3 regions of the Kluyvera sp. NPDC087067 genome follow, and region 3 is predicted to be linked to each of the others. Evidence: riboswitches for the same ligand, from Rfam matches in the RefSeq annotation. Region 3 holds a riboswitch; each other region holds the start of a gene.
What was found. A riboswitch is a leader RNA that binds a small molecule or an ion and turns the genes downstream of it on or off. The one in region 3 is predicted to bind thiamine pyrophosphate.
Positions count from the first base shown of each region.

Region 1 (3,279 bases), on a different contig from region 3:
AGCAGCAGACGGGTTGCCATCGGCATATTAAAGAACACGTGCGCCAGCAGGATCCCTTGCAGGCCGTAGGGGGAGAAATGCCACTGCCAGCCAAACCAGGCGCAAAGCTGCGCCAGCCAGCCCTGACGACCGTAAACGCTCAGAATACCGAACACGGCGACCAGCACCGGCAAAATGAGCGTCATGGCGCACAGTCGTAGCAACAGCTGCCGGCCGGGGAAGCGTCGGCGATAGAGCGCGCGGGCAAGGAAAATTGCAGGAATGACGGACAACAATGCCGAAAGAAACGCCTGCCAGAAGGAGAAGCGCACCACGTGCCACAGGTAGCTGTCGGCAAGCAGCGTCGACCATGAGGCTTCCGGGGCGTTAAACCACAGCGACAAAAATGCCGCCAGAGCGACGGCCACCATCAGCGTGGTGGCCGCAAGCCCGGGATAGAGCCAGTGGGGAATTAGCGGCTGGCGGCGCGGAGCCATGCGTTAATCCAGTTTTGACGTTCGGTCGCTACCTGCTGCGGCGTAAATTGCAGGGCAGTTTGCGGTTTCACCAGGGTGTTAAAGCCTTCTGGCAGCGCAACTTGCGTCACCGGATACATCCAGTTGCCGGTTGGGATCGCCTTCTGGAAGGCAGGAGAAACCATAAAGTTCAGGAATTGATCCGCCAGTTTCTGCTGCTTACTGGCTGCGGTTTTTGCCGCCACTTCCACCTGCAGATAATGGCCTTCCGTAAAGGCCGCCGCGGCGTAGTTATCTTTCTTCTCTTCGATAATGTGGTAGGCCGGCGAGGTGGTGTAGCTTAGCACCAGATCGCTTTCCCCCTTCAGGAACAGGCCGTAGGCTTCGCTCCAGCCTTTGGTCACGGTGACGGTTTTAGCCGCCAGTTTCTGCCAGGCTTCTGGCGCTTTATCGCCATAGATTTTCTGCATCCACAGCAGCAGGCCTAAACCCGGCGTACTGGTGCGGGGATCCTGATAGATAACGCGCCATTTCTGGTCGCTTTCCACCAGTTCTTTCAGGCTTTTTGGCGGATTCTTGAGTTTGTTTTTATCGTAGACGAAAGCGAAGTAGCCGTAGTCGAATGGAACGAAGGTGTCGTTATTCCAGCCACCCGGAATGCTGACGGCGGTTGTGGGCACATTGCTTTTGGCAAACAGTTTGGTATCGGTTGCTGCCTGCAGGAGGTTGTTATCCAGCCCCAATACCACGTCGGCTTTACTGTTTTTGCCTTCCATACGCAGACGGTTTAACAGCGATACACCGTCTTCCAGCGCCACAAATTTCAGCTCGCACTGACAGTCGGCTTCAAACGCTTTCTTGACCGCAGGCCCAGGTCCCCAATCAGCGGCGAAAGAATCGTAGGTGTAGACCGTGAGGACGGGTTTAGCGAATGCTGGCACGGCAATGAGCGCCAGCAAGGGGAGTAATTTTTTAAGCACTTTGCACCTTTATTCATGGTGGCAAAGGATTTTGAGTCAGCCTCAAATCCCTTCGCCGGGATTATCCGGATCAGGTTCGACGGGTATATCTCAGCGTGCGCACTCGGCGCAGCACCCCGTTGAGAACGCCACATTGTAATGATTACGTGAATAAATCAAAAGCCTTATGAATCCGGCGGCGCAAACCATGCGGATTTAAAGTCGAACCAGCCTAAAGTATTCATTCGCACGCCGCGCATACTGCGCTGACCTTGTAGCATCAGCCAGTGGTGAATGAGCGGCACCACGCACTGATTCGCTAAAAGCTGCTGGCACCAGTCGGCCTGCGGGAGGTCGTCGGCGCGCCAGCGCTCGGCATCCTGTTCCCAGTCGAGAGGAATACAGTGGCGGATAAGCGGCACTTCATACAAAAAGGCAAACAGCGAAAAATCCAGCGGCAGCGTAAAGTTGGCGCTATTAAGCCAGATATCGCTGACCACCTCGCCCTGATGCCACTCCTCATACTCCACTTCCCGGATATTTAATTTCACCTGATGCGCTGCCAGCAGGGATTCCATAATGAGGCCAATCGTCCGATGCTCTACGTGTTCGCGGTAATAGGTCAGCGTTACCGATTCTAATCCTGCCGGTTTTTCACAGGCGCGGCTGCGGGCATGGTGCCAGCGCGGCAGCAGGCCGTAAGCCGGGAACCAATGGCTTTGGTGTTGCTCGCCCGCGTGGTACAGAAGATTGTTAGGATGGAAGATGTGGCTCAGCCACTGGCGTACCGCCGGATTGTTGCCAAGCGGGCTGCGGGCGTCGAACAGTAAATAGTAGCAACCTTCTTCAAGGCGGCTTTCGACCGCTTTTTCGCTCTGGGTGGTGCCCTCCAGCGTCAAACCACCGTTGGGTTCCTCGCTGATTTCCGGCAATACCCAAACGTTCACCTCGTCAATGAGCGCCCGGAAACCAAAGTAGTCGTCAAAGGCGAGGATCTTCAGCTGATTTTGGTTGTTACGCGCCACCGCATACGGGCCGGTGCCGACCGGCATACGCGAAAAGTCGGGCAGCGACTGCCACTCGCGCGGCAGGATCATCGCAGAAACCTGGCCTAACAGCAGCGGCAGCCAGCGATCGGGCTGCGCAAGATGGACATCCAGCGTCCAGGCGGTAGGGGAGTCGATGCGCGAAATATTAGAAAACAGCGGGAGCGTCATGCTGCGGTGCAGTGAGGTGATGACGTCTTCCATTTCCAATTCACGCCCGTGATGGAAATGAATGCCGGGGCGCAGGTAAAAACGCCAGTGTAATGGGGAAATTGCCTGCCAATGGTGCGCAATATCGGCTTCCAGTTCCCCATTTTCCTCATTTACCCGCGTTAATGCGCTGAATATTTGTCGGGCGATGTGGGTTTCAGAGCGGCGCAGAGCGGTTCCTGGCAGTAAATTGTGCATCGGACGGTAATAAAGCACGCGCAAAATATGCCGCCCTTGACGGAAACTGCGGCCTAGATGCGACACCAGCATCTGGCGCACCGCGGCCTTATCGCCCACTAATTGCACCAGCTGATCGATCCTGTCTTGCTCCAGCAGATCCTCCGCCCGTTGTTGCTGCAACGCAAGACCGGTATAGAGGAAGGTGAGCTTGGATCGCTTGCCGCGCCCGACTTCCGCCTCCCAGGTCAGCCACCCGCGCGCCTCCATGGTGTTCAACAGCGTCCGCATATGGCGACGAGAACAGCTCAGTAATTCAGCCAGATTATTCAGCGTGGTTTCCTGCGATTTTCCTTCGCAGCACTGCCATAAGCGGATGAATTGTTGTTGCAGTCGACCTGAAGACATAAAAGGGGAACTCCTGATAAAAAC
Region 1 is NZ_JBIUZS010000007.1:202,604-205,882, forward strand. Features, by position in the region: gene thiP (thiamine/thiamine pyrophosphate ABC transporter permease ThiP) at 1-476, opposite strand, end outside; gene thiB (thiamine ABC transporter substrate binding subunit) at 452-1,435, opposite strand; TPP riboswitch at 1,465-1,564, opposite strand; gene sgrR (HTH-type transcriptional regulator SgrR) at 1,600-3,255, opposite strand.
Region 1: it holds a riboswitch for thiamine pyrophosphate, as region 3 does, so the genes downstream of both, thiB (thiamine ABC transporter substrate binding subunit) here and thiC (phosphomethylpyrimidine synthase ThiC) in region 3, are expected to answer to the same signal.

Region 2 (3,279 bases), on a different contig from region 3:
GTAAAATAGACAAGTAACCGGTACCGCCTAAACGCCCGTGGTTATAAAGCGTCTGCATATTTCGTAACACGGCAGGTGGACGGTTGTTATCCACCATCACCCGGTCAACGTAATCATGGCCGGGTAAGTAGAGTTGGTCGGCCGGAATGGTCATACAACGATGCTGTAAAAGGCTGTCGGCGTCTTTGCCAAGCAACTGCGCAATATCAGTCATAGTGAGGCTCCCGTAAGTGCCGATATCATGTCGGCTGGTTATCCTGCTCAACTTTTTTGAGCAGGATAAGCCTGGTACCGGGGACACTGAATGTCCAACTTTTGGCTGATTTTAAGCGCAGCCAACTGGCACGCATCCGTGCCAGTTACCACCATTCATGGAAATGATGTACCGGGCCAATACCTTCCCCAACCTCCAGCGAGTCGGCCTGAGCCAGCGCTCTGGAAAGCCAGTCTTTGGCGACCGGTACGGTCTCCTGCCAACTCTGATACCGTGGTCTTAAGGCCGCCAGCGCCGCCGAAAGCGTACAGCCCGTGCCGTGGGTATTTTTGGTGGCGACACGCGGCGCGGTGAAGCGAATTTCACCCTCAGCGGTAAACAGCCAGTCCGGGCTTTCGCTATCGTCGAGGTGACCGCCCTTCATTAACACCGCTTCACAGCCCAGCGCCCGCAGCGCTCGCCCCTGCTGTAGCATTTCACGTTCATTGCGCGCGTGTGACGTATCCAGCAGCGCCGCGGCTTCCGGCAGATTAGGCGTAATCAATGACACGTGCGGCAATAGCTGTTGCCGCAGCGTCTCCACCGCCGCCGATGAGAGTAGCGGGTCGCCGCTTTTTGCCAGCATCACCGTGTCCAGCACCACGTTTTGAATACGATAGCGCTTAAGGCGTTCAGCCACCGCTTCAACAATATCAGTCTCCGCCAGCATACCGATTTTGGTGGTATCAATACGCACATCGCTAAATACCGAATCCAGTTGGGCGGCAACAAAATCAGGCTCTATGCGATAAACTGACTGCACGCCGCGCGTGTTTTGCGCGACCAGCGCGGTTACCACCGAACAGCCATAGGCGCCCAGCGCAGAGAAGGTTTTCAGGTCGGCCTGAATGCCCGCCCCGCCGCTTGGGTCGGTTCCGGCGATGGTCAATGCGTTGATACGTTTCATACGTTCACCTCCGCTTTCATCGCGTACAACGCATCCAGGAACGCAGGAACAAAACTTCCCGGCCCGTGACCGCAGGCGGCCCGTTGCCCGGCCAATTTCATCAGCGCACAGGCCGCGGCGACATGCTCCAGACGATCGCCCGGCAAGGCACAGCTTGCCGCTACAACGGCTGACAACGCACAGCCGGTGCCGACCACGCGTGTCATCAGCGGATCGCCGCCCTCTAGCGCCAGCGTGCGTTGTCCGTCGGTGATGTAATCCACCTCACCGGTGACCGCCACAATCGCCCCGCTCTCCCGCGCCAGCAATTCCGCCACCGGAAGAGCTTCTGCGGCGGTATCGGTTGTATCGACACCGCGTCCACCGGCGCTGACGCCCGCCAGCGCCATAATCTCAGAGGCATTGCCACGAATGGCTGCCGGGTGAAGCGCCAGTAAGTCGCGGCAGAATTCATGGCGCAGCGTTAAGGCGCCCACGGCAACCGGGTCAAGCGTCCATGGCGTATCCGCACGGTTAGCGCTCTCCACCGCTGCCCGCATCGCCTGCGCGCGCGGCACGGTTAGCGTGCCCACGTTAATTAACAGCGCATTGGCAATAGCAGAAAACTGCGCGGCCTCGCCAGCGTCGATAACCATCGCAGGCGATGCGCCAAGGGCCAGCAAAACGTTAGCCGTGAAGGTCTGTACGACGTCGTTAGTCATACAGTGAACAAGCGGGGCATGTTGATTGAGGAGATGTACGGTGCGCATACGCTGCGCCGGGTTTAGCAGGTCGGGTTGCATGGTTTGCTCCTGCCATAACGCGAAGAAGCAAGACCCGTCGGCCTCTGACTTCCCTACGCTGGCATTATCCAGATCAGGTGGTACGGGTATTTCTCAGCCTTCACAAGGAAGGGCACCCCGAGTCATTTACTACAAAATCAAAAGATTGCGATTAATGCTCCTCATTAATCCCTGATCAGGATATTAATGCCAGCGGGAAGTCTTGTAAACGACAAACGCGGCCCTTTTGGGCTATGTGTGACAGGTTGGGTGACAAAATGTGTACCATGTAGAATACTCATAAGCCGCCAACTATCGCACAAAAAGAGGTCCTGATGGATTTACAAGCATGGGATAACGTTATCTCTATCGCTTCGAATGCTGTAACAGGTTTAAGCTTGCTTGGTGGTGTCATCTTCGGCGGGGTTAAACTTCAGGAGATGGTGAAAAACAAGAAAATGGAGCAAGCTTTCGCCTCTGCAATAGCGCTTAAAGATGAGATTGATGCTACGAGGGGCCGTTATAATCGTATGCGTTTTGACCTTACACGCATAATGACTTTTATCGACACGCTCGCAAAGACTGGTCAAAAAGTAGATCAAGAAAGCTACTATCAAATTCAAGGTTCGTTGAGAGACATGGCGGAAAACACCTTTCGTATTGGTAGCTGTTTCGTCAAAGTTAGCCACTATAACGTTGCCATTAAACAACCAGCTTGGGAACCATTCAACGCTCTTCTACACTCTGCTGGTGAAACGCAAATAGCTATATCGAAATTAGTAAACCTCATAACTCAGGCCTTGCTTAAAGAGCAGATAACAGCAGAGGAATTCGCGACAATTCGTAGTTTTTATGATGAACATGGTGAACGGATGAAAGGCGTTAATAACGCTATCGCCGGGATAGATATTATTAAATTTGATGATTTTTTTGACTTCAGCAAAGTTAATAAAAAAAGCCGGGATTAGCCCGACTCTTATGTTTTCAGTTTTCGTTGTCGCTGTTCGCTGAGTTAATGCTTGATAGTCCCTTCAAGCCCTAGTCTCTCAACCTTATCGAGAAATGAACAGCGCGGAATATCTCCTAATGGTTGTACATCTGTAGACGGGACTCCTTCAGAGAAGGATGAGAAGGAAAAGAACATAAGAGGTAATGCAAGAATCTTTTTCAAAACAGCCTCCATAGCTGAATAGATGAAGTACACCATTAGCAGGTGCCTTAACATCATTAATTACTTTAATCGATTTAAATAACAGAACCGATCGGTAAAATTGATCACTTTTGTTACTATAATCGTTGCACGATGCCTGCAATTTAGCATTGAAGAGGGCAATTCATTCAAGAGGGAGAGATGAGAG
Region 2 is NZ_JBIUZS010000003.1:228,312-231,590, reverse strand. Features, by position in the region: gene fbaB (class I fructose-bisphosphate aldolase) at 1-214, opposite strand, end outside; gene thiD (bifunctional hydroxymethylpyrimidine kinase/phosphomethylpyrimidine kinase) at 360-1,160, opposite strand; gene thiM (hydroxyethylthiazole kinase) at 1,157-1,942, opposite strand; TPP riboswitch at 1,976-2,072, opposite strand; gene ACIPDS_RS09825 (hypothetical protein) at 2,257-2,889, shown strand.
Region 2: it holds a riboswitch for thiamine pyrophosphate, as region 3 does, so the genes downstream of both, thiM (hydroxyethylthiazole kinase) here and thiC (phosphomethylpyrimidine synthase ThiC) in region 3, are expected to answer to the same signal.

Region 3 (3,279 bases):
CCGACATATCCGCCATTCCCACTTCAATGGTTTGCGCGGCAGCGTAGTCGCGCACCTCCTGGCTGATCTTCATCGAGCAGAATTTTGGCCCGCACATTGAGCAGAAGTGGGCCACTTTGCCGGATTCCTGCGGCAGGGTTTCATCGTGGTAGGCGCGAGCGGTGAAGGGATCAAGCGCCAGGTTGAACTGGTCTTCCCAGCGGAATTCGAAGCGCGCTTTTGACATGGCGTTGTCGCGGATCTGCGCGCCTGGATGGCCTTTGGCTAAATCGGCGGCATGAGCGGCAATCTTGTAGGTAATCAGCCCTTGCTTCACATCGTCTTTGTTTGGCAGGCCGAGGTGCTCTTTTGGGGTGACGTAGCACAGCATCGCACAGCCAAACCAGCCAATCATTGCGGCGCCAATCCCGGAGGTGAAGTGGTCATAGCCCGGCGCAATATCGGTGGTCAACGGCCCTAAGGTGTAGAACGGCGCTTCATGACAGTGCTCCAGCTCCTCGGTCATGTTGCGCTTAATCATCTGCATCGGCACGTGGCCCGGGCCTTCAATCATCACCTGCACATCGTACTCCCAGGCGATTTTGGTGAGTTCACCTAGCGTATGCAGCTCGGAGAATTGCGCTTCGTCGTTGGCATCCTGAATGGAACCCGGACGCAGACCATCGCCCAGCGACAGGGAAACGTCATAAGCGGCGCAAATTTCACAGATTTCGCGGAAGTGCTCAAACAGGAAGTTTTCTTTGTGATGAGAGAGGCACCATTTCGCCATAATCGAGCCGCCGCGTGAAACAATGCCGGTCAGACGTTTCGCGGTCATCGGCACGTAGCGCAGCAGTACGCCTGCGTGAATGGTGAAATAGTCCACGCCCTGTTCGGCCTGCTCCAGCAGCGTATCGCGGAACGCTTCCCAGGTCAGATCTTCGGCGATCCCGTTGACCTTCTCCAGCGCCTGGTAGATCGGCACCGTACCGATTGGCACCGGGCTGTTACGCAGGATCCATTCGCGGGTTTCGTGAATGTAGCGTCCGGTGGACAAATCCATCACCGTATCTGCGCCCCAACGCGTCGACCACACCAGTTTTTCCACTTCTTCTTCGATGGAGGAGGTGACCGCCGAGTTGCCGATATTCGCGTTAACTTTGACGAGGAAATTACGCCCGATAATCATCGGTTCTGATTCCGGGTGATTGATATTGGCAGGAATGATGGCGCGTCCGGCGGCCACTTCATCGCGCACGAATTCCGGGGTGATATTTTCAGGCAGGCTGGCACCAAAGCTCATTCCCGGGTGCTGGTGGCGTAAAACTTCGCTGCGGATACGCTCGCGGCCCATGTTTTCGCGGATGGCGATAAACTCCATTTCCGGGGTGACGATCCCCTGGCGCGCGTAGTGTAGCTGGGTGACGCAGCGCCCAGCTTTGGCCCGTTTTGGCGTGAGTAACCCGGTAAAACGCAGCTCATCAAGTCCGTCATCGGCCAGACGTTCTTTGGTATAGGCTGAGCTACGGTCGTCTAACTCTTCGCTATCGTCGCGCGCAACAATCCACGGCTGGCGCAGCTTTGCCAGACCCTGCTGGACGTTAATCGCCACCTGCGGGTCGCCGTATGGGCCGGAGGTATCATAGACCGGCACAGCTTCATTTTCTTCATACTGCGGGGTCTCTTTCGAGCCGCCAATCAGCGTGGGGCTAAGCTGGATTTCACGCATCGGAATACGGATATCCGGCCGTGAACCGGTAATGTAAATGCGTTTTGAGTTAGGGAAGGCGGTTCCTTCCAGGGTATCGATAAAGTGTTGGGCCTGGGCGCGCTGTTCGCGGCGGGATGGTTTAGTAGTGGCAGACATAGCTCATTCCAGAAAAAAGTAAGGATATGGCTTGTCAGACGACGGATGAAGCAAGAGGGAAGATCGCCCATGGGCGATGCAACTGAAGATTAACTCTTGTTCCCTTCGCAGGTCTTAACCTGATCAGGTTCCGCGGATCCCGAATTAACGGTCTCAGCCCGTGCTTACACACTGGGCACTCCGACAAGAAGCGACCTCTGATTATCAGAGGTAATGATTGTAAACTACGCGTTAATACATTAAATCTCAAGCCGGGCGTTTGAATTCGCCTTCGTTAAGCGTCTTAAAGGCCAGCATGATTAACTGATCTTCCAGCCGGAAACGGGCCTCTAACGCTTCACCAATATCAGAAAGCGCCTGCTGAAATTGAGAAACGTTGTCCTGGTCAATGGCGTTTTCCAGCGTCGAATCGTAGAAATCCATAATCAGTTGGGTATTTGCGTCCAGCTGTGGCCAGATTTTGGTGGCGTTTAAAAGCGGACTCTCGCCTTCCATTTTATGGATAATGCGTTCATAAATACTGAAATGACCGGCAGACAGATAGTCGACCAGCCGCTGGCAAAAGTTATCGAGCGCTTTTTCATTAAGCCGCATAAACGATTCTTTGCCAGGCTTAAGGCCAACCAAATCGTAGTACGCCACGAGCAGGTGCTTACGAATATTCAGCCAGCGGTCGACCAGTTTGTGGTGTCCATGAATACGCTCTTTTAGACTTTCTAACTGGTTTAACATAAGTTGACCCCGCATCGGTAAGATTAAATTCTGCTCACGTCATTATGTAATCATAATGTTAACAACATGCCTGTGAAGCAAAGGTTGCGCAAGAGATATGGATCGTATAATTGAAAAATGGGATCGCGGTTGGTGGATAGTCAGCCACGAACAAAAATTATGGCTGCCTGGTGGAGAAATACCCTGCGGCGAAGCGGTTAATTTCGATCTTGTGGGGCAGCGCGCGCTGCACATTGGTGAATGGGACAATCTGCCGGTGTGGCTGGTACAGCAACAACGTCGCCACGACATGGGGTCGGTGCGTCAGGTTCTCGACCAGGATGTCGGTCTGTTCCAGCTTGCCGGGCGTGGTGTACAGCTAACCGAGTTCTACCGTTCGCACAAATTCTGCGGTTACTGCGGCCACACCATGCATCCGAGCAAAACCGAATGGGCGATGCTCTGTAGCCACTGCCGCGAACGCTACTATCCGCAAATCGCGCCCTGCATTATTGTCGCCATTCGTCGTGATGATTCGATTCTGCTTGCGCAGCACGTTCGCCATCGTAACGGCGTACATACTGTGCTCGCGGGCTTTGTTGAGGTAGGCGAAACGCTGGAGCAGGCGGTGGCGCGCGAGGTGATGGAAGAGAGCGGTATCAAGGTGAAGAATCTGCGCTACGTGACCTCACAGCCGTGGCCGTTCCCGCAGTCGCTGATGA
Region 3 is NZ_JBIUZS010000013.1:27,933-31,211, forward strand. Features, by position in the region: gene thiC (phosphomethylpyrimidine synthase ThiC) at 1-1,846, opposite strand, end outside; TPP riboswitch at 1,930-2,039, opposite strand; gene rsd (sigma D regulator) at 2,093-2,578, opposite strand; gene nudC (NAD(+) diphosphatase) at 2,676-3,279, shown strand, end outside.